Regions from separate parts of the Sporosarcina sp. FSL W7-1283 genome, predicted to be linked through region 3. Evidence: riboswitches for the same ligand, from Rfam matches in the RefSeq annotation. Region 3 holds a riboswitch; each other region holds the start of a gene.

Region 1 (6,024 bases), 990 kb from region 3:
AATAACGGCATGGTGATTTACGAACTCCTGCGTTACGGTAAACGAGTCGACTACAATGAAGAACCGATTATTCGCGGTACGACGGAAGTAGAAAAAGAGTATCAGCAGGAGATTAAGGAAATTGAGAAAGTGAAAGAGCAAGAACGTCAAAAAAGGAATTGAACAGTTGAAGGAAGGAGATTTTTGATGAGGCAGTTTGGAAAACTTATAATAATTGGTACCATCGCAGGGATTGCACTAGCGCTCTTTCTGAAAGTTATTCAGATACTTATTGGAAATCAAGCCTATGTGCTGCTTTTCAACTTTGATTACGTTCCAGTAATTCAAGATTGGGAGCCGCAACTTTTGGTAGGATACTTATTTCACTTTATTACTTGTATCGTAAGTGCAGTCGCTTTGTTTTATCTGTTGCGGATTATCCAGCGGGAATACCTGATATCTCCGTATGTTTTAGTCTATACCGTTGGCGGTGGCATTTTATTCTCGCTGACAGGATTATCTGAACAACCACCTGCCATTACAGATGGGGCAGCCTGGTTCTATTGGACGGCCGCACACGCTGTATTCGGTCTGATAGTAGGTGGTTTGATTAAAAACTGGAAATAAATAGAATCAATTATGCTAAAACATAATTGATTCATATGAAAGATGGGATAACTCTCGAATAGCCTTTATACTCTTCCTCTAGACGTGCGCCCAGTGCAAACAACGCATCTTCATTCCCGATTTTGCTCACTAGTTGTACACCAAGCGGCATGCCGTCTCGATCCGCTCCAATAGGGATTGTCAAAGCAGGAAGCCCCCACACATTGGCATACGCGACGTAAGGAATATATTGCAGAAATGTCTTCCGAATGGAGAATAACTCTTTGTATACGATACCGTGCGAAAGGGCTGCCGTATGATAAACAGGCAAAACAAGGATTCGCTTATCCAGATAGCGGTCTAATTCCGCATCACCTTTTTCAATAATGGTTTCGATCTCAGCTACTCGTTCCGCTGAAGGTTTGAATAAAGAGGCACCAATTAAAGCCCAGGATAAATACCGATGCAAATCGGTTTGTTTGCCCGCCTTGTCTAATAAAAATTCACGCACCGGCCGGATCGGACGTGTGCCGAATGCTTCTACTGCTGCTCCACTCGCGCCGTCAATGGACATGATCTCTTGCCATAATTCCGCTGATTCTTGAAAATGAGGAGGTATGTCCTCTCTAATAGGAAATTCTGTCGACAGAAATCCTTTGATCGCCTGTAAGAAGCCTTCTGTCTCCTTAGATAGCGGCAGCTTCATATCGGGCAAGAACGTTACAGTATATTGATTCAACTCATTTTCCATAGGTAGTTCATCCGCAATGATGCTGTAAAGCAGTTTTGCATCCCGTACCGATTTTGTCATCGGCCCGATTCCAAGCATTCTTTGCTGTAATGGATGCTCTTCGGCAGGATAGCTGCCGATTGATGAAACTTGCGAATTTCCTGATTTGAAGCCAATGACCCCAGTAAAATGACTTGGGAAACGGATGGATCCTCCGATATCTGAACCTATTCCCGCTGCAGCCGCCCCTAGAGCAATCGCCGCACCTTCTCCGCCACTCGAGCCGCCTACTGTCCTAGAGAGGTCGTAGGGATTGTTGGTGCGGCCATACAATGCATTGTCGGTCTCCTGACAAAAACAGAGTGCCGGTGTATTTGTCTTGCCGATCAGGATGGCGCCTTCCGCTTTTAATCGACGGACAATTTCCGCGTCTGTCGTTTGCATCTGTCCCTTACGATACGGCAATCCGCCTGTAGTCTGCATCCCAGCCACATCGAATGATTCCTTCATACTAATAGGTACGCCAAATAATTTCCCTGTCATCTTCGTTGTATTCCGTTCTTTGTCTGCTTGATCCGCTTCGGCCAACGCCTTAGTAAATCGCTCTTCCACTAAAAAGTTCACAGCTGGATTGGTTGCCTGACATTGTGCAATATAAGCCTCCGTCGCTTGACGTGAAGTAATCTGCCCGCTATCTAACTCCGCTTTCAATTGCACAGCATCCATATCGAGCACAAATGTATGTTGTAGTGTAGTCAATAAATTTCCCCTTTCCCAGTTTCTGAATGTTCTTTATTTTATATTATACTATAAAAAAAAGGCAGGAAGAAGGATATTAATCCCCCCTTTCTGCCTTCAACTATCTTTTTTATTGTTTCACATCATTTTTAATTGCTAATTCTAATAATGCATCTGCCTTATCCGTTTTCTCCCACGGCAATTCAATATCCGTACGGCCAAAATGACCGTATGCAGCCGTTTGTTGATAGATCGGACGACGAAGATCAAGCATTTTAATGATGCCTGCAGGTCGCAGATCAAACAACTCCCGAACAAATTCGACTAAGAGTGCTTCGGATAGACGGCCTGTATCGAATGTATTGATTGAAATGGATACCGGGCTTGCCACACCGATTGCATAGGCAAGTTGTACTTCACAATGCTCTGCCAATCCTGCCGCCACAATATTTTTCGCGACATAGCGTGCAGCATAGGAAGCAGAACGATCCACTTTTGTTGCATCTTTACCAGAAAATGCACCGCCGCCATGACGAGAATATCCGCCATATGTATCCACGATGATTTTTCTTCCAGTGAGTCCCGCATCTCCCTGAGGACCACCCACAACAAAACTTCCTGTCGGATTAATGAAGTATTTCGTCTGTTCGTCCAATAGGTGAGCAGGTACGACCGCGTCGATTACTACTTCTTTAATATCCTTCTCGATTTGTTCCATTGTCGCTTCCGGATGATGCTGTGTCGAAATAACAATCGTATCAATCCGCACAGGTTTGTTGTCTTCGTCATACTCTACAGTTACTTGCGTTTTACCATCAGGACGCAGGTAAGAAATCAACTCTTCTTTACGCGCTTGCGCAAGTCGGAATGCCAGCTTGTGGGAAAGACTGATCGGAAGCGGCATTAATTCAGGTGTTTCATTACAAGCGTAACCAAACATCAATCCTTGGTCACCCGCTCCGATGGCATCCAGTTCTTCGTCTGTCATAGAGCCTTCACGAGCTTCGAGCGCAACGTTGACACTCGCGGCAATTTCAGGTGATTGCTCATCAATAGAAGTTAAAACAGCAGAAGTTTCATAATCGAAACCGTATTTCGCACGTGTGTACCCAATTTCTTTCACAGTATCACGGACTACTCTTGGGATATCTACGTAGGTAGTGGTAGTGATTTCACCCATTACCAATACGAGTCCTGTCGTAATACTCGTTTCACATGCCACACGGGCATTCGCATCTTCCTTTAATATCGCATCCAAAATCGCATCCGATATTTGGTCGCACATCTTGTCAGGATGGCCTTCAGTAACTGATTCTGATGTAAACAGTCGACGGTTTGTCATTTTTGTTTCCCCCTCAATCAACATGATACGGTACTCTCTTAAGTCCCTGGTAAAGCTCCACGCCTGAATTGACGTCAATCATATACCATAAGGATTCAGGGCTAGACAATATAAAAAGCCCCCTACTCACTTTCTAGCAATGAGTAAAAGGCAAAATTTCACGCGCAGCACCTTTCACTCTTATCGTCCAAGGAATTTAACCTTGCTTCAGGTTTGGCACCTTCGCGCTAGACTACTGTCTTTTGCAGGTTGCCGGGTTTCATAGGGCCTGTACCCTCCACCAACTCGGGATAAGAGTATCCGTTCATGTCACATAGTATAAAAAAGTTGTGATTTTGTCAATTTTTTTATCTCAAATCACTTGAGTTTTTAATTAGTATAGATTATTATTCTTAATGTGTTATACTATTTACGAATTAAGATGTTCTACTCAAATAAAACGACTACGCAAAGGACGGTATGTAAATATGATATCTGCAAAAATTGATGATAGTTTAAAAAGTCTTCTATCAGGAAGCAACGTGACGATCCAAGCGTCTGTGGCAGAATTAACCGAAAAGGCAGTCGCTAAAGGAGAAGCCGAACTCTCAGCAGATGGCGCTCTAGCAGCACGCACAGGTAAATATACTGGACGCTCTCCGAAGGATAAATTTATCGTCGAAGATGCAGTGTCCAAAGATAAAGTAGATTGGGGAAGCGTCAACAAGCCAATCTCCCCTGACGTATTTGATTCATTATACACGAAAGTCATCGATCATTTGAAGCAAAAGGATGAACTCTTCGTTTTCAAAGGATACGCAGGTGCAGATAAAGACTCTCAGTTATCCATACAAGTTGTCAATGAATTGGCTTGGCAAAACCAGTTTGTTCACCAATTATTCATCCGTCCAACTGCAGAAGAACTACAGTCACACGAAGCGCAATTCACAATCTTGGCTGCCCCTTCTTTCAAAGCGGATCCAGAAGTGGATGGCACAAATTCAGAGACATTCATCATCATGTCCCTTGAAAAACGTATTGTCTTGATCGGCGGAACAGAGTACGCGGGAGAAATGAAAAAATCTATTTTCTCTGCGATGAATTTCTTGCTTCCAGAGCAAGGCATCCTATCGATGCACTGTTCAGCTAACGTTGGAGAAGACGGCGATGTGGCACTATTCTTCGGTCTTTCAGGAACAGGTAAAACAACACTTTCCGCAGACGCTGACCGCAAGTTGATCGGTGACGATGAGCACGGCTGGTCTGATAACGGTGTATTCAACATCGAAGGCGGATGCTACGCGAAATGTATCAACCTTTCTGAAGAAAAAGAACCTGAAATCTTTGGCGCGATCCGTTTCGGTTCCGTGTTGGAAAACGTTGTATTGGACGAAGATACACGTATACCGGATTATGATGACAATTCATTAACTGAAAATACACGGGCTGCTTACCCGATTGAAAATATCGAAAATATTGTGACACCGTCTATTGCGGGTCACCCGAAAAACATCATCTTCTTAACGGCTGATGCTTCCGGCGTATTGCCTCCAATCTCGATCCTGACAAAAGAACAGGCAATGTACCACTTCTTAAGTGGCTTCACATCGAAATTGGCAGGTACGGAGCGTGGAATCACTGCTCCAGAACCAACATTCTCTACATGCTTCGGTTCACCGTTCTTACCTCTTCCTGCTGCAACGTATGCAGAGATGCTTGGTAAGAAAATTGACGAACACGGCGCAAAAGTATTCTTGGTTAATACTGGCTGGACCGGCGGAATATTCGGGGTCGGTTCTCGTATGAACTTAGGTTACACACGAACTATGGTTCGCGCGGCAATTGCCGGTAAGTTGGATAATGTAGAGACTAAGACAAATGAAATCTTTGGACTCGAAATGCCTCTTGAAATCGAAGGCGTGCCAAGCAATGTGTTACACCCACGTTACGCTTGGGAAAATCCTGAAGAATATGATGCAGAAGCGAAGCGTCTTGCAGCAGCTTTCCGTGAAAACTTCAAGAAATTCAACCATGTTTCTGAAGAGATCGCAATCAAAGGCGGCCCGATCGCATAATTTATTTAAAAAATCCTTGCAGAGTATTTCTGCAAGGATTTTTTTGATTATCGGCTTTTGCTTTTCATCCAATCCACTGCTTCTTTCACTAGTTTGCGGTTCATCTCGGGCGGAATGTAATGGGTAAATCCTTCTAAATACCATGTTTCGTATTCTTTATTGGCATCGCGCAGCGCATTTTCTAGTAACAGTGCTTGCTCAAATGAAACATTTGTGTCCGCCGTTCCATGGATGATCAAAGTAGGTATTTCAATATCGTGCACGCGGAACAAAGCGGTCCGCTCACGATAGGCATCCGGCATATTATTTGGTGTGCCTCCAATTACCCTCTTCATCATTCGCCGCATATCTTCACGTTCTTTATAAGTGAACACTACATCAGACACTCCTGCCCACGTCACCATCGATGTTAAATCCTCACGTAATATGGCGGTCCATAATGCCATAATGCCCCCTCGAGAGAAAGAAAAGAGATGAATCCGTTCTGAATCGACAGACGCTTGCTGTTTCAGTACTTCCACTCCGGCAACCGCATCATTGCGGTCCTCTCCTGCAAACTCGTCCTTCCCCTCGCC
Region 2 (6,024 bases), 3.4 Mb from region 3:
GTAAACATTTTGTCCGGCTACAGTATACATATATGCCTAAGAATTAAACAACCTGCTCCATCCTCCGATTCTATTGACTGGGTTATACATTATAATTAACAGGTTTGTTATCACTGCAATAAGGATTCCGCATATGCACACCATTCACAAAAAGTGATACTTTTAAAACTGGCGTGATACTACTTATCAAGTGAGACGGATGCCGAATAGGCCGTCTCATCTTCTTCCACTTTTACCCTTCCAAAAATGCTAATTTATCTGATCGTACCAAAGTTTGTATCGACGATTATTGGGTACAACTAAGTGTATATAAGCAATCTTGCCTTATCGTTTAAAACATTCTTTCCACAATCAACCTCTTCACTACACTACATTAGTTTTAGGAGGAATTATGAAAAAAATCTCGCTAACATTTTATATCACCTTGGTTGCCGTCATAATAGCCGTCGGTTATGGAGTGATTGCGCCGGACCACTTCGAGAGGATGACCTCCGACGTTAAAAATTGGATTGCCTCTTCCTTTGGCTGGTACTATTTGTTGACGGTATCCATGCTGTTTTTCATTTCGGTCTATCTGATCTTTAGCCCCATCGGCAGAATCCGTTTAGGAAAAGACAGCGATCGTCCCCAATTCTCTTTAATATCATGGCTGGCTATGCTTTTTTCCGCCGGTATGGGAATCGGACTTGTCTTTTACGGGGCTGCTGAGCCCCTATCGCATTATGCAGTCAATCCTGCTACTGCGGGGCCTGAAACAGCGGAGGCTTATAAAGAAGCCATGCGCCAAGCATTTTTCCATTGGGGCTTCCATGCTTGGGCTGTCTATGGGATGACAGCTCTTGCACTGGCCTATTTCCAATTCCGTAAAGGCCAACCGGGATTGATTTCGGCTACTTTGAAACCCATTTTCGGTGACCGCGTCAATGGGCCCCTCGGTATTGTCATTGACGTATTTGCTATCTTTGCTACAGTGTTTGGCGTTGCCACATCTCTCGGTCTTGGCGCTGTCCAAGTCAATGCGGGGCTGCATTACCTTTTTGGTATTCCTGTCAGTTTCCTATCGCAACTCATCATTATCATCATTGTAACGATTTTGTTCTTGGTGTCTGCATGGAGCGGGCTCGGCAAGGGGATCAAAATCTTATCAAATGCCAATATGGTCCTTGCTATTGCATTATTATTTTTCGTCATTGCTTTAGGACCCACATTGCTTATTTTCGATATGTTCACCGACTCGATCGGTGGGTATTTAGAGCATCTTGTTCGCATGAGTTTCCGTACTGCCCCTCTTGATGTTGGGAATCGTGCATGGCTTAATGATTGGACAATATTTTATTGGGCTTGGTGGATCGCTTGGTCGCCATTTGTCGGTATGTTCATTGCCCGGGTTTCGAAAGGGAGAACGATCCGGGAGTTTATGATCGGTTTACTCGTCGTACCAACCGTGTTAAGTATGATCTGGTTTTCTGCATTTGGTACTACAGCAATTGAAACACAAAAGGCTGGGATTATTGATTTAGCTTCCACTGCAACTGAGCTGACAATTTTTGAGATGTTCAGCGGCATGCCGTGGTCTTCTATAATATCCATGATCGCCATTTTGCTTATCATTTCATTTTTCATCACTTCTGCAGATTCAGCTACCTTCGTACTCGGTATGCAGTCGTCTTACGGATCGCTGACACCACCCAATAATTTAAAGGTGGTATGGGGAGTGATTCAGTCCTCGATCGCTGTTATTTTATTGTTTGTCGGTGGATTGGATGCGCTGCAAAATGTAGTTATCATCGCCGCCCTGCCGTTTTCCGTTATCTTGATCATGATGGTCACTTCGTTGTTCATGTCATTGAAAGAAGAACGAAGGAAAGTGAAACGTCGGTAAATACAAAAAAGTCACCGGACTCGGTGACTTTTTTGCTTTTATCTATTAATTAATGAATAGCCTTTTCGACCGCTTTCTCAATCGCTTGTTTTAAATCTGCAATAATATCATCTGCTGATTCCAACCCGACAGACAGGCGAATCAACTCTTCAGTCACACCCGAATTCTTCAGATCTTCTGCAGATAACTGCTGGTGCGTAGTAGATGCCGGATGAATGATCAACGACTTCGCGTCGCCAACATTTGCTACATGCGACCAGATTTCCACATTATCAATCACTTTACGACCTGCATCCCGGCCACCTTTAATGCCGAAAACAATAATGGAACCATAGCCGTGCTTCAAGTGTTTTTGCGCCAACTCATACGTCGGGTGTTCTTCAAGACCCGTATACGTCACCCAGTCCACTGCCGGATGTCCCTTCAAGAATGCTGCGACTTTCTGTGCGTTTTCATTATGGCGAGGCACACGCAAATGAAGCGTCTCAAGCCCCTGCAATAAATTAAATGCACTGTCCGGCGCCAAGCAAGGTCCGAAATCACGCAATAATTGAACGCGCAGCTTCGTTGCGAATGCAGCCCCTGCCGTATCGATGCCATATCTCAACCCATGATACGATTCATCCGGTTCTGTGAACCCTGGGAATTTTCCTTGAGTCCAATCAAATTTCCCTGCATCGACCACCACGCCTCCAATCGTCGTGCCGTGCCCGCCAATCCATTTCGTTGCGGAGTGAATGACTACGTCTGCTCCGAACTCAATCGGATTGGAGCCATATGGAGACGGGAACGTGTTATCCACCAACAATGGAATACCGTTGTCATGCGCGACTTTCGCTACCGCTTCTACATCAAGGACTTGCAGGCTCGGATTACCGATCGTCTCTGCGAATAACGCCTTCGTCTTATCTGTAATTGCCGCTTCAAAGTTTTTCGGATCAGATGCATCCACGAACTTCACCGTGATGCCATAGCGCGGCAGTGTCACAGCGAATAAATTGTACGTGCCGCCATACAGATTGCTGGCCGCCACAATTTCATCTCCCGCGCCCGCAATGTTCAGGATCGAAAATGCGATTGCCGCCATTCCGGATGATAGCCCTACTGCTGCAGATCCACCTTCGATCTGCGCCACACGCTCCTCAAAAACTGCGACAGTCGGGTTAGTAATACGTGTATAGATATTGCCTGCTTCTTGCAAAGCAAATAAATTCTGTGCATGCTCTGTATCTCTGAAAACATATGAAGTCGTACGATGAATCGGCACAGCACGTGAACCGGTTACAGGATCTGGCTGCTGTCCTCCGTGCAATAAAACAGTTTCTGGCTGAAATTTAGTCATAACTATTTCCCCTCCGAATTTATTAGTCTACCTGATGGAATACTGAAAAGCAGAAGAGGGCGTTTTGTCGTGACAGACGTTGGAGGGCTTATCGTAAAAGGGTGCTCTCCCCCTTTTTCGAAAAGACCGAAACGTCCCGAGCAGCTGCCCTCTGCAGCTAGACAATGAGCCTAGTGAGTATACAAAGAAACCCTCTTCCTAAAAATAAGAAGAGGGCTTTGCTTTCGCTCATACCTCTCTTATCTTCCAAACTGTCAACAGTTTGTAGGAAGTAGCACCTTTGCATAACTAGCCGGTTGCCGGGCATCATAGGGCCTAATCCCTCCGCCGCTCTTGATAAGAGTTTGTCTATTCGTTTTCCATCTTGAAAAATAGTATAAAGCCAATACCAACTAAATGCAAGGGTTATTAGTAGAATGTTTAGAAATCATTGTGATTTCTAAAAAATATCCCACCAAATTTTCACTGCAGAGCCCATGATCAATACAGCGAGAATTCCTTGCAACACTTTCGTATTGACTTTGCGACTTACCTTCACTCCAAGCGGGGCCGCCAGCACGCTCGCAATAATCATGACAAGCGCCGGTTCATAGGGAACTTGCCCTGTGAAGAGTTTTCCTGACGCCGAACCGATTGAAGACAATAAAGTGATTGCTAGCGAAGTGGCTATCGTGACCCGTGTAGGAATTTTTAATACAACAAGCATGATCGGTACGAGGATAAACGCCCCTCCTGCCCCTACAATTCCTGCAGCCAACCCAACTAGCAATGCAGTTCCTGTGGCTATCCATTTATTGAACGCAATTTCTTCCACGGGGATGTTATCAAGACCTTTTTGCGGAATGAACATCATCACGGCTGCCAGCACGGCCAATACACCATATACAATGTTAACGGTTGCTTCCGACAGCAGACTGGAACCTGCCCCTCCGATTACACTGCCGATCAATACGCTGATTCCCATATACAACACAAGTGGCTTCAAGATTAGATTGCTCTTGCGATAAGCAAAGACACCTGAGAGAGAAGCAAAGAATACTTCAACTGCCGTAATACCCGAGACGTCATGCGATGAAAAAGCTTCAAAACCAAGTAATGCAGGAATGAAAAGTAACATTGGATATTTGACGATGGCACCGCCAATTCCCATCATGCCGGAAAGGAATGAGCCGACAAATCCAATGAGGAAGATGGTGATGATAAATGTAAAACTCATGATGTTCTCTCTCCCTCCTTCCTAATGAAAGAGGGCAATGGAACACCCTCTTTGCTTAGTTTATCCTTTTTGAATCCAAAATTTAAAGACATCGGACTCTTGTTGCTGGTCCACTACCTTGTGATTTCCTGATGCGGCCCAAGCTGTCAAATCTGCTACAGATCCTTTGTCCGTTGCATGAATTTCAAGGATATCCCCTGCTTCTAGTTCTTTCATCGCTTTTTTTGTCCGTACGATCGGCATTGGGCAAGCCAATCCTTTAGCATCTAAAAATTTTGTCGTGTTCATTTGTATCTTCTCCTTTTGAATCGTTTTTAATTGAAAATAAAATTACAGTTTGTTGTCCCGTCGCTCGACTTCCATTGGCAGAGTAAAGTTCACTGGCACCGCTGTGCCGCTAGGGAATTGCCTTACGCCACGAGCCAGCTAGCGAAGTTCATGCTAGCAGTCTCATGGCAACGGCCGACCCCGCAGTTGCGGCTTCGCTGGAATGGGTAGGTATCATTATGTTGTGTTTAAAGTAGGCAATTCCGAGTCTGATGTCTAGTCTGAAATGGTCTTGCTAGAAAAACACATCGGTTAACCCCCACTCAAAAAAAGTAGGCGCCTCACAAGCGGGTATACGGAGCGATGTGACAGGCAGGCGTTCTTCCAGAACGGCACATTGCGGGAGCCATCCGCAAGCGCCGAAGTGGGTTCGATTACAACACCTTATCTCACCGCACAGCGATTCGGTCCGATTTCCATTTCGCGTTGTGTTTCTTCATCCGGTTGGACCTTGCCCATATTTGTCTGGCGGATTTCTTGATACGCATTTGGCTGTGGCGGTAGATTGCCTGTCACCAATTCCCTGAATTGCTCCTCATCCTCGATATTCAAGCCATGATTTCGTTCATATAACACGCCTAGCTTCTCTGCAACACTACCGTCGTCATTCAGCTCATCCATAATCATGAAATGCGCTGGAAGTACGATCAGTTCTTCGGATAACTCTTGGTAACGGCTGTATAATGATTCACGTAAATCACCTACCCAATCCCCTGCCAACCCTGCCAAATCAGGACGGCCAATCGAATCGATGAATAAAATATCCCCTGTCATCAAATAGCTGTCATCCACAATAAATGAAGTAGAACCAATTGTATGTCCAGGTGAATATAGCGGCTGGATATCAATTTTCGTTTTACCGATCTGGATAGAAGCCTCCTCTTCCAATGCTGCGAAATTGAATGTCACTTCTTCTGCGTCTTTCGGCGGCAACCAGTATGTTGCACCCGCTGCTTCCGCCAACTTGCGACCACCGGAAATATGGTCTGCATGCAAATGGGTGTCCAAGACATGTGTAATTTTAACTCCAAGCTGATCAGCAAATTCCGAAAATACATTCGTCATGCGCGTAGCATCCACGACTGCCGCTTCTCCATCGGAAGTGACCATGTAGGACAGGCAGCCCTTACCGATTCTTACGAATTGATAAAGCTCTCCTCCAGACTTCAAATCTCCAACTTTCACCGGCTCTAAATGCTCGCTCCAAGCTTTCATTCCGCCTTGCAAATACGCAACGGAATACCCTTCCTCATCGAG
Region 3 (6,024 bases):
CAAGCCAATGTGCCAGAAATTGTTGAATGGACAACGGCTCTTGATCAGGGCTGAATGAAAATGTCTGGGAGTAAAACGCACATTTATCACATAAATGCCGCTCTGTCGTGCCATTCATTGTCTCTTGTTTAAAAACCACAGTGGCCGGACGTTCTTTGCAGTTTTCACAAAGCATTTATCATCACCTCATTCTACTTCTTCATAAATCAATGTGACTAACATGGCGCGGAGTATTCGCGAACGCAATGCATCTCGTTCAGGAAGCATATAGCGCAGTGTGGCTCGACCTACCGCAGCTAACATAAGTTTGGCTTCACGCTCTGTAATCACTTCTTCTTCAATCAAACGAATAATTACATCTTCAGCCATCGTAGAGGATGCTCCCGCTTCCAAACTTCCCAGCGCTTGCTCGAGCAAGTCCTTCCGTGAATTCGTCTGCACCCGATAAATCCGAATGTATCCACCGCCTCCGCGTTTTGACTCTACTGCGTAGCCTCTCTCGACTGTGAAGCGAGTTTTGATTACGTAGTTGATCTGCGAAGGAACACATTGGAATTTCTCGGCGACTTCATTCCGTTTGATTTCAACAGAGGCACTGTCTTCCTTTTCGATAATGGACTTCAAATACCCTTCAATAATGTCAGAAATGTTCCGCATCTCGTCACCTCGTTTCTGCTCGTTCTCTTAGTTGACTTTGACTATCTTTGACTTGATTGTATCGCAGAAAATGCGTGAGATGCAATTGATTTGTTTTAATATGTATGTTTGATTTTTTTGCATGTCTTGCGTTAGGCTGTCTCTCTACATGGAGGATTATTCAAGATCTTTTCATGTTTTTCATTGAACGAAAAAAACCACGCAAGCTGTCTGCGCGGTTAGATCTCTCTTATATAGTCATAGGTTCTTTCTTCAATGGTTCCAAGTCCACTTCAAAGCCCATATCTTCTAACATTTGTTGGTCTTTGTCGTTTTCCTGACCCGATGTTGTCAAATAGTCACCGATGAAGATAGAGTTTGCAGCATATAAGCCAAGTGGTTGAAGGCTGCGAAGGTTCACTTCGCGTCCACCCGAAATTCGTATTTCTTTTGTTGGATTGATGAAACGAAATAGGCTAAGTACCTTCAAGCAATAGCGCGGATCCAGTTCAGAGGTCCCTTCTAGCGGCGTCCCATCCACGGCGTGCAGGAAGTTGACTGGAATGGAGTCTGCATCGAGTATCCGCAGGCTGTGTGCCATGGAAATGACATCCTCTTTTGTTTCACGCATTCCGACTATTACGCCAGAGCAAGGAGATATTCCCGCTTCCTTTACATGTCCTACTGTGTTTACACGATCATCGTATGTGTGCGATGTAGTGATGCTTTCATGGTGTTCGGCAGAGGTGTTCAAGTTGTGATTGTATCGGTCTACACCTGCTTCTTTCAAGCGTGCGGCTTGTTCTGGCTTCAGAATGCCTAAACATGCACAAACGGTCATTCCTTTATGTTTCTCTTTAATTTTCTTGACGGAATCAATAACGATTTCAAGCTCACTAGCCCGAGGTCCTCGTCCACTTGCCACGATACAATAAGTGCCCGCTTTATTTGCAGCAGCTCGCTCTGCACCTTGTAATATTTCTTCTGATTTCATCATTGCATACTTTTCAACCGGTGCTTTTGACACAATCGACTGGGCACAGTAGCCACAGTTTTCCGGGCACAACCCCGACTTCGTATTGATGATCATATTAAGTTTTACTTTGTTTCCATAGTAATGGGATCGGATCGAGTACGTCGCATGAAGCAGCAACAGCAAATCTTCATCCGGACTATTTAATATTGAAAGCGCTTCCTCATTTGTTAATACGTGACCTTTCAAAACTTGGTCAGCCAGCCTTTGATAGTTCGTCAAAATGAATGCCTCACTTTCAAATGTTTTGAAATTCTAAATGCGAATATTCCCGCCAGTACGGCTAGCACAATATCCTTCGGTAATGGAGGAATCATCCAAAGCCATGCAATTTTGTACGTAAACACCTCTGGCGCCGCAGCCCAAACTTTATAGGCGACATACATCCAGTTCGTACCCAATAAATAGTTGATTGCTGTCGCAACAAGTGATGCAATAATATAAGATGGCAGTGTATTCTTACGCTCCACGATTTTACCTGCTACATAAGCAATCAAGATGAAAGTAACGATAAAACCAAATGTCGGGCTTAAGATTTGGCCAAATCCACCTTGAAACTTAGCAAATACAGGAGCCCCTGCAAGGCCGACCATCATATAGACAGTCATCGACAATGCACCAAGACGGCTACCCAATAACAATCCTGACAAAACAGCGAAAAATGTCTGCAATGTAATAGGTACTCCCCCGACTACTAAAAATGGTATGAAAGAAGTGATATTAGCCCCAATCATCATTAAAGCAGCAAACATTCCACTATATACAATTGACAATGTACTGAATTTACTTTGCGGACGTCCTTCCGAAGCTGTCGTCATCATGACACCTCTTTCTATTTTGAGTTACTATAAAAATAGTAATGGTTGACTCATTAATTGTCAACTCGTTTTTAATTTAAGTTAACTAATAATTTATGGAACATCTTATATGTAAGGAATGACACCCTTTTCTTATCCAATAAGGCAGAAAGAAACAGACAAGACCCACATCTACCCCTGCTGGCAATTTCTTAGAATGAACAAAATGCTTTCTCTGCAAAAAAAGAACTACCCGGGAAGTCAGATGAACATGACTTCTCGGGCAGCTCCTATTTCTTTTTATCGACTTTGTCTTCTTTTTCTTTCCTGAAAAGAAAAAAAGCAAGTACACCACTTAATGCAGCGGCGCCAAAGGTAATCCAAACACGCGAATCCCACGGTACTTCTTCATAATTATTCTCCAACATAATCCAGGCAAGCGTGCCGACAAGTGCCGCTATCGGAATGGAGTATTTAAAAAACTGCATGATTCCTCACCTTTTCAAGTTACTCCTTTAATTTTACCATGTTTCAGTAAATTTCTCTATGCGCACTCCGGTCTTCAAGAACTTCATCAAACATTCACTTGACGATTACCTACAAAGCCGCTATGATATGGTTAGAATTATCGAAATAATTTAATAAGAATCATATCTTATCAAGAGAAGCAGAGGGACTGGCCCAAAGACGCTTCAGCAACCAGCCGATGGGCAAGGTGCTACTTCCAGCAGTATGCCGAAATGGCACACTGAAAGATGAGAGGGAACTGGTCATTGCGATTACAAAGCCTTCTATTTACTTGAAGGCTTTTTTTGATTAGAGAAAACAAAGGGGGATTTGATGATGTCATTACTGGAGAAACTTCAAACAAATGTCCTGACAGCAGATGGGGCAATGGGAACTATTTTGTATTCATATGGGATCGATTATTGCTATGAGGAATTAAATATAGAGAAACCTGAAATTATAGAGAAAATCCACCACGACTATATCGAGGCGGGAGCTGATATTATTCAGACCAATACATACAGTGCCAATGCAGTGAAATTGGCTCGTTATGGATTGGAAAACCGTGTTACGGAATTCAATAAAGCAGCAATCCAAATTGCAAAGCGGGCTGCTGCACCAGGTGGTCAATTTGTGCTTGGTACCATCGGCGGTTTGCGTGGAATTCGCAAAAGTGATGCATCGCTCGATGAAGTAAAGCAAGTAGTCCTTGAACAGGCCAACGCATTATTGACTGGAGATCCAGACGGACTGTTACTCGAAACGTATTATGATTTCGAAGAATTATCATCCGTCGTTTCAACACTTCGTCAAATCACAGATGTTCCGCTAATTGCGCAAGTCTCCATGCACGATCCTGGAGTTTTGCAAAACGGACTTTCATTGAATGACGCGTTGCATCAACTGGAATCACTAGGTGCAAGTATAGTCGGTGTAAACTGCCGCTTAGGGCCTTACCATACAATCCAAGCTTTTGAAAATGTGAAACTGCCGGAAAATGCATTTTTATCCGCTTATCCGAATGCATCTTTACTGGATGTGGAAGATGGCCGCATTGTCTATGAATCTGAAGCTGAGTACTTCGGGCGAGCTGCAGTATTGCTGCGTGATCAAGGTGTACGGTTAATTGGCGGGTGTTGCGGAACTACTCCTAAACATATTAAAGCAGCGAAAACTCGATTAGCGGGATTGTCTCCTATCACCAAGAAAGTAGTAGAACCAACAAAGCCAATCGTTATTCAGGAAGCCGGCCCGGTAAAACATCAACCGCTCCACGAGAAAGCCAAAACAGAACGTACGGTCATTGTGGAATTGGACACACCACGGCATTTAGAGACAGAAGATTATATTAAAGGTGCCAATTTACTTTACGATGCAGGTGTTGATGCCGTAACGATGGCGGATAACTCATTGGCATCCCCTCGGATCAGCAATATGGCAATGGGTTCCATCATTAAAATGCAGCACAATATCCGCCCTCTTGTCCACTTAACGTGTCGAGATCACAACTTGATCGGGTTACAATCTCATCTAATGGGGCTTGACGCGTTAGGCATCCACGATATTCTGGCTGTAACAGGTGATCCGACGAAAGTTGGTGATTTCCCTGGCGCAACAAGCGTCTACGATGTATCGAGTATGGAACTGCTGCAGTTAATCAAACAGTTGAATGAAGGGATTTCATTCTCCGGTAAACCATTACGTAAAAAAGCAAACTTCTCAGTTTCAGCTGCGTTCAATCCGAATGTCCGAGTATTGGACCGGGCTGTTCAGCGATTGGAGAAAAAGATTGAAGCAGGTGCAGATTATTTCATAACGCAACCTGTCTATACAAAAGAAAAGATTATTGACGTCTATGAGGCTACAAAACATCTAGATACACCTATCTTCATAGGTATTATGCCTTTGACAAATATTCGCAACGCAGAGTTTCTGCATCATGAAGTGCCTGGCATTAAACTATCTGACGAAGTGCTTGAACGGATGCGCGCCTGTGGCGACGACCGAGCAAAAGCCACTGAAACAGGAATTCAGATCGCAAAGGAGCTGATCGATACAGCAGCGCAATACTTTAACGGACTGTATTTGATCACACCATTCCTCCGTTACGACATGACACTTGAGCTACATGACTACATTAAACAAATAGATAAGCAGAAGGAGAGCGAATTATCACATGCAGAGACATCCTATTGAAGAACAACTAGACAAACGAATCCTTATCATTGATGGCGCGATGGGGACGATGCTGCAGGCGGAGGACCTCTCAACAGAAGATTTTGGAGGCGAAGATTACGACGGCTGTAATGAATATTTAAACGTTTTACGACCTGATATCTTGGAGAAGATTCATGATGAGTACCTAGAGGCAGGAGCCGACATCATTTGTACCAACACATTTGGCGGCACTCCCCTTGTTCTGAATGAATTTGCACTAGGACATCGTGCACATGAAATCAATACTAAAGCTGTCGAAATTGCAAAGGCAAGTGCAGCAAAGTATTCCACTGCGGAGTGGCCGCGTTTTGTCGCAGGGGCGATCGGACCGACGACTAAGACTCTTTCTGTCACAGGCGGCATTACATTCGATGAACTTTCTAATGATTTTTACGTGCAGGCGAAAGCATTGGTTGAAGCTGGCAGCGATTTAATCCTCATGGAAACTAGTCAGGATATGCTAAACGTCAAAGCCGGCACGATTGGTATTAAAAAGGCCTTTGAAGAGCTAGGACGCGAAGTACCAATCATGATTTCCGGTACAATCGAACCGATGGGTACAACACTTGCAGGTCAAAGTATCGAAGCATTTTACATTTCCATTGGACACGTCAATCCCCTATCTGTCGGCCTAAACTGTGCGACTGGACCAGAATTCATGACGGATCACTTACGTTCGTTATCTGACCTGGCAACTAGCTATGTGACATGCTATCCGAATGCCGGATTGCCAGATGAAGAAGGTCATTATCATGAGTCTCCAGAATCCCTATCGAAGAAGCTGGAAGGATTTGCAGAAAAAGGCTGGTTGAACATGGTCGGCGGCTGTTGTGG
Region 4 (6,024 bases), 1.1 Mb from region 3:
CGGCTTGTTCCCGAAGCATCATATTCAATTCATTGAAATTCAAACGCAGCTTACTTAACGAGCCTTCCACAATCTTTCCATCCTGAATTACGATGATTGGCTTATCATCCAGCAGGACACGTAGTTTTTTTGATTTAAACGTTAAATAATTGGCAAGTATCGTCAATACTGCCCATAGGATCATACCATATAACCCATTTAAGAACGGCGTCTCGGACTCCCCTGCCAAATTGGCGGCAATCGAACCGATCGTGATACCTGTCACGTAATGGAAGAAAGTCAATTGAGATATTTGTTTTTTTCCCATGAACCGGGCCAGGATCAGAAGGACGATAAAGGAAATAACAGTCCGCAAAGTCATTTCCCAAAAAGACAGCTCCAAAAACTCATCCATATTCACAACGCACACCTCCATTGAGTGGAGTATGTGTGAAATGCGGGAAACTATACTTTCATAAGCTTATTTCAATCCCAAACGTATGGCGTTGCTTGATAGACATAGTAGTTCAACCAGTTCGAGAATAACAAATGTGTATGTGAACGCCAAGTATTCATTGGTTCTCTCGTCGGATCATCATTCGGGAAATAATTTTCAGGTACATCAATATCCAATCCCTTTTGGACATCTCGCCCGTATTCTTCAGCCAATGTATGTGCATCATACTCTAAATGTCCTGTCACCATTATGTTTTTTTCATCATTAGAAATCACAATGAATGCACCCGCATCATCCGATACAGATAGCAGTGTCAAATCCGGATGCTTCTCAATTTCTTCTATGGAAACAGCCGTGTGACGTGAGTGAGGAGCAACAAATACATCGTTAAATCCTCTTGCCAAATTGACTGTTTGGTCCGTGATATCGTGAGAAAAAATCCCAAAACATTTCTTCGGCAACTCAAACTTATCAATGCCGTAATGATGATAAAGTGCGGCTTGCGCGCCCCAACAAATATGCAAGACAGAGGTCACATTGGTTTTTGTCCACTCCATGATTTTCTCTAATTCCTTCCAGTACACTACGTCTTCAAATTGCATATGTTCAATAGGTGCTCCTGTAATAATCATGCCGTCAAACTTGCGCTCTTTCACGTGTTCGAATGTTGTATAAAACGTTTCCAAATGAGTTTGACTGACATTTTTGGAAACATAGGTCGCCGTATTTAAAAACGTCACGTTTACTTGCAAAGGCGTATTACCAAGTAATCGTAATAATTGAAGTTCTGTTTTTTCTTTTTCAGGCATTAAATTCAGAATCAAAATGTTCAGCGGCCGAATATCTTGCTCCGTCGCCCGATCTTCATCCATGATGAAGATTTTTTCTTTCTTCAGTAACTCACCTGCAGGTAATTGTTTCGGTATATTAATCGGCATATTTCTTCCCCCTTGGCTATTCATTCGGCCTGTTTTTACAAAATAAAAAACCTCTTTTCCTGTAGATAAGAAAATGAAGGTTTAGGACCACAGTTCTTATCTCTCAAGACAACAATCTTGTTGGAGGTAGCACCTTCCTGTTTACACAGAGGTTGCTGAAGCTTCATCAGGCCAAATCCCTCAGCTTCTCTTGATAAGTAGTATTTAGTTAATATCATTTCACGAAAATGATTTACTGACTATTATAACATTAATAAACTAATTGTATAGTCAAATTTTCAAATAGTTCTGCTCATTCCAATCTCGTAAATTGTAGACCGGAAATATTTGTGTATAATAGGAACTACCAACTACTTTTTAAAGGAGGAACTCATGAGATCTTTAGGCATTGTTCGCAAAGTAGACCATCTTGGCAGAATAGTTATTCCGAAAGAACTACGCAAATCTTTGCAATTAGATAAAGGCGATCCCATTGAAATTTTCGCAGAAGAAGATCGAATCATTTTGAGAAAGTATCAAGTGAATAAGGCATGCTTCATTACTGGTGAAGTAACGAACGAAAACAAAGAACTATCAAACGGATTATTCATAAGTCCTCAAGGCGCGAAAATCCTTCTCGAACAATTACAGGATTATGTTTAAATAATAACAAGCCAACCATCTCCTCGGATCGTTGGCTTGTTAGCATACATCAAAGTAATAAAATTTGGTTGACTTCAGAGTGAAAAGCGGAACAAGTGAATATAAGTTTGTAGCCCGGAGATTGGCTCCCCGCGGAAAGCCATCCTCCCGGAACCTGGATCAACGGTTCTTATACCCACTCACCCTCTGCTCACAAACTATTGATAAACTCTTCAATCTCCTCTTTCGTCTTGCGATTCTTACTGACAAAACGGCCTGTTTCCTTGCCTTCACTGAATGCGATAAAGCTTGGGATGCCAAATATATCGAGCTGAGTGCACAAGTCAATAAACTCATCTCGGTCGACATAAATAAATTGGTACTCGGAAAATTCCGTTTCCAGTGTTGGTAAAAACGGCTCGATCACTCTGCAATCAGGACACCAATCTGCAGAAAACAAGAAAATCACTCGCTCTTCTTGCTTCAATTGTTCGAATCGCTCGAAGGACTCTAAGTTTTTCATCTTACATTACCCCTTTACTTGAATAGTATGGCACTACTATAACATTGATTGGCATATATCTTCTCTTCTCACGACTTATGGTATTTCCTAATACTCCATAGTAAAAGTTACTTATAATCCGCTTTTATCTCTCAAACACGAACGTTCACAAATCATTCAATAATTTACGTTCGCCTTTATTAGTTTTTCATTTTTTTCCGAAAAGTAATTGACAATTACTTTTGACGTGTTATGATTAGTTCAAATTTAATACACGCAAAACAATTTTGACGAAGACATACCTTCCTGTAAAAGAATTTTCTAGAGAGCTGATGAATTGGTGAGAGTCAGTAAATTCTTGGGATGGCGGCACTTCCGAATTGCTTGGCTGAATAGTTCAGTAGGCCAATCCGTCACATGCACGTTACGCATGCTGAATGAAGGCTGCTTTTGCAGCAAAACAAGGGTGGTACCGCGTTAGTTTATTGAGCTTTTCGCCCCTTACGTATGTAAGGGATGGAAGGCTTTTTTATTTTTCCTAAAAGGAGGTAAGCATAGAACGTACATATGGGATCAACTCTATAAAATTCATTTTGAAAACTTTACAACAATAAAAACTACTGAAGGAGAGAATGATTATTATGGCTTTTAAAGTACTTATTAGTGACCCACTTAGCGAGGACGGTATTTTTCCATTACGACAAGCAGAAGGTTTTGAAATTGTGATCGATACAGATTTGACACCTGACCAACTGAAGGATCGGATCAAAGGTTTTGATGCTCTTCTAGTACGTAGTCAGACAACTGTTACGAAAGAATTGCTAGATTCTGCTGATCAATTGAAAATTATTGGACGTGCAGGTGTAGGTGTCGACAATATCGATTTGGACGCAGCTACAGAAAAAGGGATTATCGTCGTCAATGCTCCTGATGGAAATACAAATTCAGCTGCTGAGCACACGGTAGCTATGATGATGGCGATGGCTCGTAAAATTCCACAAGCATTCAATTCACTGAAGAACAATAAATGGGACAGAAAATCATTTCTCGGTGTAGAGCTAAAAGACAAAACATTAGGGATTATCGGACTTGGCCGTATTGGTGCAGAAGTTGCCAGACGTGCGAAAGGTCAACGTATGAATGTCATCGCGTACGATCCATTCCTAACTGAAGAAATCGCAAAGAAATTGGGTATTGAAATTGGTACGGTAGATGAAGTATTAGCAGCTGCTGATTTCATTACAGTACATACACCATTGCTGAAAGAAACTCGCAGAATGATCAATAAGGAAGCATTCGAAAAAATGAAAGACGGTGTACAGATCATCAACTGTGCCCGTGGTGGAATTATTGACGAAGATGCATTATACGATGCGATTGTCGCCGGAAAAGTAGCAGGTGCGGCACTAGATGTATTCGAGGAGGAACCATTCCTAGATCATAAGTTACTGACTTTGCCTGAAGTAATTGCTACCCCTCACTTAGGTGCGAGCACAATTGAAGCACAAGAATCTGTTGCTGTAGACGTAAGCCGAGACGTCGTCAACTTCTTGACAATCGGATCTGTCCGCAACCCAGTGAATTTACCATCCGTTTCTCGTGATGTTTTAGCGAAAATCGAGCCATTCTTTGACCTTACTGAAAAACTGGGTATGTTCTTATCACAAATCCAAAACACAGTCATCGACGAAATCAACATCCAATATGCAGGTGAATTGGCGAATTACGACGTGCGTGCATTGACTCGTAATACAGTGAAAGGTTTGTTGAAGCGCAATCTTGGCGAAACAGTCAATGATGTAAATGCAAGACTGTTGGCTGATCGTTACGGCATCAAAATAAATGAACAAAAAACGACGACAGCTAGAGGTTTCATGAACTTGATCACAGTGGAAGTTGTTACGGCAAAAGGCATCCGCAAAGTAGCCGGTACCCTTCTAAATGGTCTCGGGCCACGTATTGTGAAAGTTGATGATTATGTAGTTGACGCAATTCCACAAGGTCACTTGTTGTTCATTCGCCATAAAGACCAACCAGGCGCAATCGGACGTGTAGGTACATTGCTTGCGGAAGAAAATATTAATATTGCAGCGATGCAAGTGGGACGTTCTGCTGAAGGTGGAGACGCGATCATGATGTTAACAGTCGATCATCACGTTGAGTCTGCTTCTGTTGCACGCGTCAAAGAAGTTCAAAATATCCATGATGCAAAAGCTATTGATCTATAAAAACACAGGAAAACCAGCTGACATTTTGAAATGTCAGCTGGTTTTTTCACGTCCGTGTGACAAAAAAATCAAAGCCCATAGCAGTCAATATACCGAAAACGAGACACCAGAACGCGATACTGATCGCAGACCAAACGGCTGTCTTCACTTTATTGGCACCGAACACTAAACCGATAAACGCAGCGATATGTGTACCGATCAGAATGGGACCTGCAATTGTTAATACGGGTAATCCATATGTATTCATGATTTTTTCACCACGTTGCAATCGTTTTGAATTAACTCTTCCTTTTTTCTTATTTCTTCGTTCGATCCAGTCATTGATTTGCTGAAATCCGAGAATCAACAGAAGGATAGTCGCCATATTGCCTATAAATGCGAGGAGCATTACCCAAGTAGGTGACAGACCACTAATTATGCCAACGGGAATGACGAGCATAATTTCAATCCAAGGTATGGCCGCTCCTAAAAAAACTAAGATATATTCCAACATGCTTACCTGCCTCCTTGCTAATTGAACAGCTAGAGATTAGTATAACAGAATCGGAAAACCGATGAGAAGCAAGCCTCATCGGTTTTCTAGTCCAGACAGTATAGGAAACAAACCTTCTAAATGGTCAATTTCAAATGTTGGTTTCACTTCGTCGCTTGATAGTTTGTTTTCACGATTGATCCAGACGTTTTTCATTCCAACTCGGCTGGAACCGAGAATGTCGGTCATTAGATTATCACCGATCATCAATGCTTCATCGGCAGTCACACCGCATGTATCCAATACATGTTGGAAGATCGAAGCATCAGGTTTTCCTTTGCCGAATGCTCCAGATACAATAATATGATCAAAATACGGTGGAATCTCCGGAGAAATCGTCAATTTGATCTGCTGCAAACTAGGTGAACCATTTGTCAATAAAATGAGCTGGTAATCTCCCTTTAGGCGATCGAGTACTTCAAACGTCTCTTCATATATATATGGATGCTTTTTACGCTCTTTCGGAAAGAGCTCTGCCAATTCCCTGCCGAACGCTTCATCCTCTATCCCTAATTTCTTCAAACCTCGAATCCATGCTTCTTTTTGGTATTTTGGAATGATTCCTTTCATCTTTTGAAACTCTTCACCAGGATCGTCGAACACGCCCCACAACCCTTCAAATGGATTAATTCCGATATTTTGTGTATGAGGAAATGTCTCATAGGTCGCATATAATTCTCGCGCCTCTTCACGTACAGCTTTCTCTAACTCCACTGGGTTGACCCCGTTCTTTTTCGTCGCATACTCGCATGTTTTTTGAAATGCTA

What was found. Region 3 has a riboswitch for S-adenosylmethionine ahead of MKY93_RS19145 (bifunctional homocysteine S-methyltransferase/methylenetetrahydrofolate reductase). Riboswitches for the same ligand answer to the same signal wherever they lie in the genome.
Region 1: it holds a riboswitch for S-adenosylmethionine, as region 3 does, so the genes downstream of both, metK (methionine adenosyltransferase) here and MKY93_RS19145 (bifunctional homocysteine S-methyltransferase/methylenetetrahydrofolate reductase) in region 3, are expected to answer to the same signal.
Region 2: it holds a riboswitch for S-adenosylmethionine, as region 3 does, so the genes downstream of both, MKY93_RS01230 (O-acetylhomoserine aminocarboxypropyltransferase/cysteine synthase family protein) here and MKY93_RS19145 (bifunctional homocysteine S-methyltransferase/methylenetetrahydrofolate reductase) in region 3, are expected to answer to the same signal.
Region 4: it holds a riboswitch for S-adenosylmethionine, as region 3 does, so the genes downstream of both, metA (homoserine O-acetyltransferase MetA) here and MKY93_RS19145 (bifunctional homocysteine S-methyltransferase/methylenetetrahydrofolate reductase) in region 3, are expected to answer to the same signal.

What each region holds. Positions count from the first base shown of each region.
Region 1 covers NZ_JBBOOL010000001.1:2,649,644-2,655,667, forward strand. Annotated here, with positions in the region: gene MKY93_RS13690 (hypothetical protein) at 1-162, shown strand, start outside; gene MKY93_RS13695 (hypothetical protein) at 187-606, shown strand; gene MKY93_RS13700 (amidase) at 638-2,074, opposite strand; gene metK (methionine adenosyltransferase) at 2,184-3,395, opposite strand; SAM riboswitch class I at 3,573-3,692, opposite strand; gene pckA (phosphoenolpyruvate carboxykinase (ATP)) at 3,863-5,449, shown strand; gene MKY93_RS13715 (alpha/beta hydrolase family protein) at 5,497-6,024, opposite strand, start outside.
Region 2 covers NZ_JBBOOL010000001.1:258,977-265,000, reverse strand. Annotated here, with positions in the region: gene MKY93_RS01235 (glycine betaine uptake BCCT transporter) at 392-1,882, shown strand; gene MKY93_RS01230 (O-acetylhomoserine aminocarboxypropyltransferase/cysteine synthase family protein) at 1,932-3,224, opposite strand; SAM riboswitch class I at 3,461-3,567, opposite strand; gene MKY93_RS01225 (sulfite exporter TauE/SafE family protein) at 3,664-4,440, opposite strand; gene MKY93_RS01220 (sulfurtransferase TusA family protein) at 4,501-4,728, opposite strand; gene MKY93_RS01215 (MBL fold metallo-hydrolase) at 5,152-6,024, opposite strand, start outside.
Region 3 covers NZ_JBBOOL010000001.1:3,644,418-3,650,441, forward strand. Annotated here, with positions in the region: gene MKY93_RS19120 (UvrB/UvrC motif-containing protein) at 1-139, opposite strand, end outside; gene MKY93_RS19125 (CtsR family transcriptional regulator) at 187-657, opposite strand; gene bioB (biotin synthase BioB) at 887-1,891, opposite strand; gene MKY93_RS19135 (biotin transporter BioY) at 1,888-2,490, opposite strand; gene MKY93_RS19140 (hypothetical protein) at 2,757-2,954, opposite strand; SAM riboswitch class I at 3,119-3,228, shown strand; gene MKY93_RS19145 (bifunctional homocysteine S-methyltransferase/methylenetetrahydrofolate reductase) at 3,310-5,169, shown strand; gene metH (methionine synthase) at 5,150-6,024, shown strand, end outside.
Region 4 covers NZ_JBBOOL010000001.1:2,536,854-2,542,877, forward strand. Annotated here, with positions in the region: gene MKY93_RS13085 (DUF421 domain-containing protein) at 1-394, opposite strand, end outside; gene metA (homoserine O-acetyltransferase MetA) at 466-1,374, opposite strand; SAM riboswitch class I at 1,468-1,574, opposite strand; gene MKY93_RS13095 (AbrB/MazE/SpoVT family DNA-binding domain-containing protein) at 1,747-2,016, shown strand; gene MKY93_RS13100 (thioredoxin family protein) at 2,207-2,518, opposite strand; gene serA (phosphoglycerate dehydrogenase) at 3,139-4,725, shown strand; gene MKY93_RS13110 (small multi-drug export protein) at 4,772-5,218, opposite strand; gene MKY93_RS13115 (HAD family hydrolase) at 5,294-6,024, opposite strand, start outside.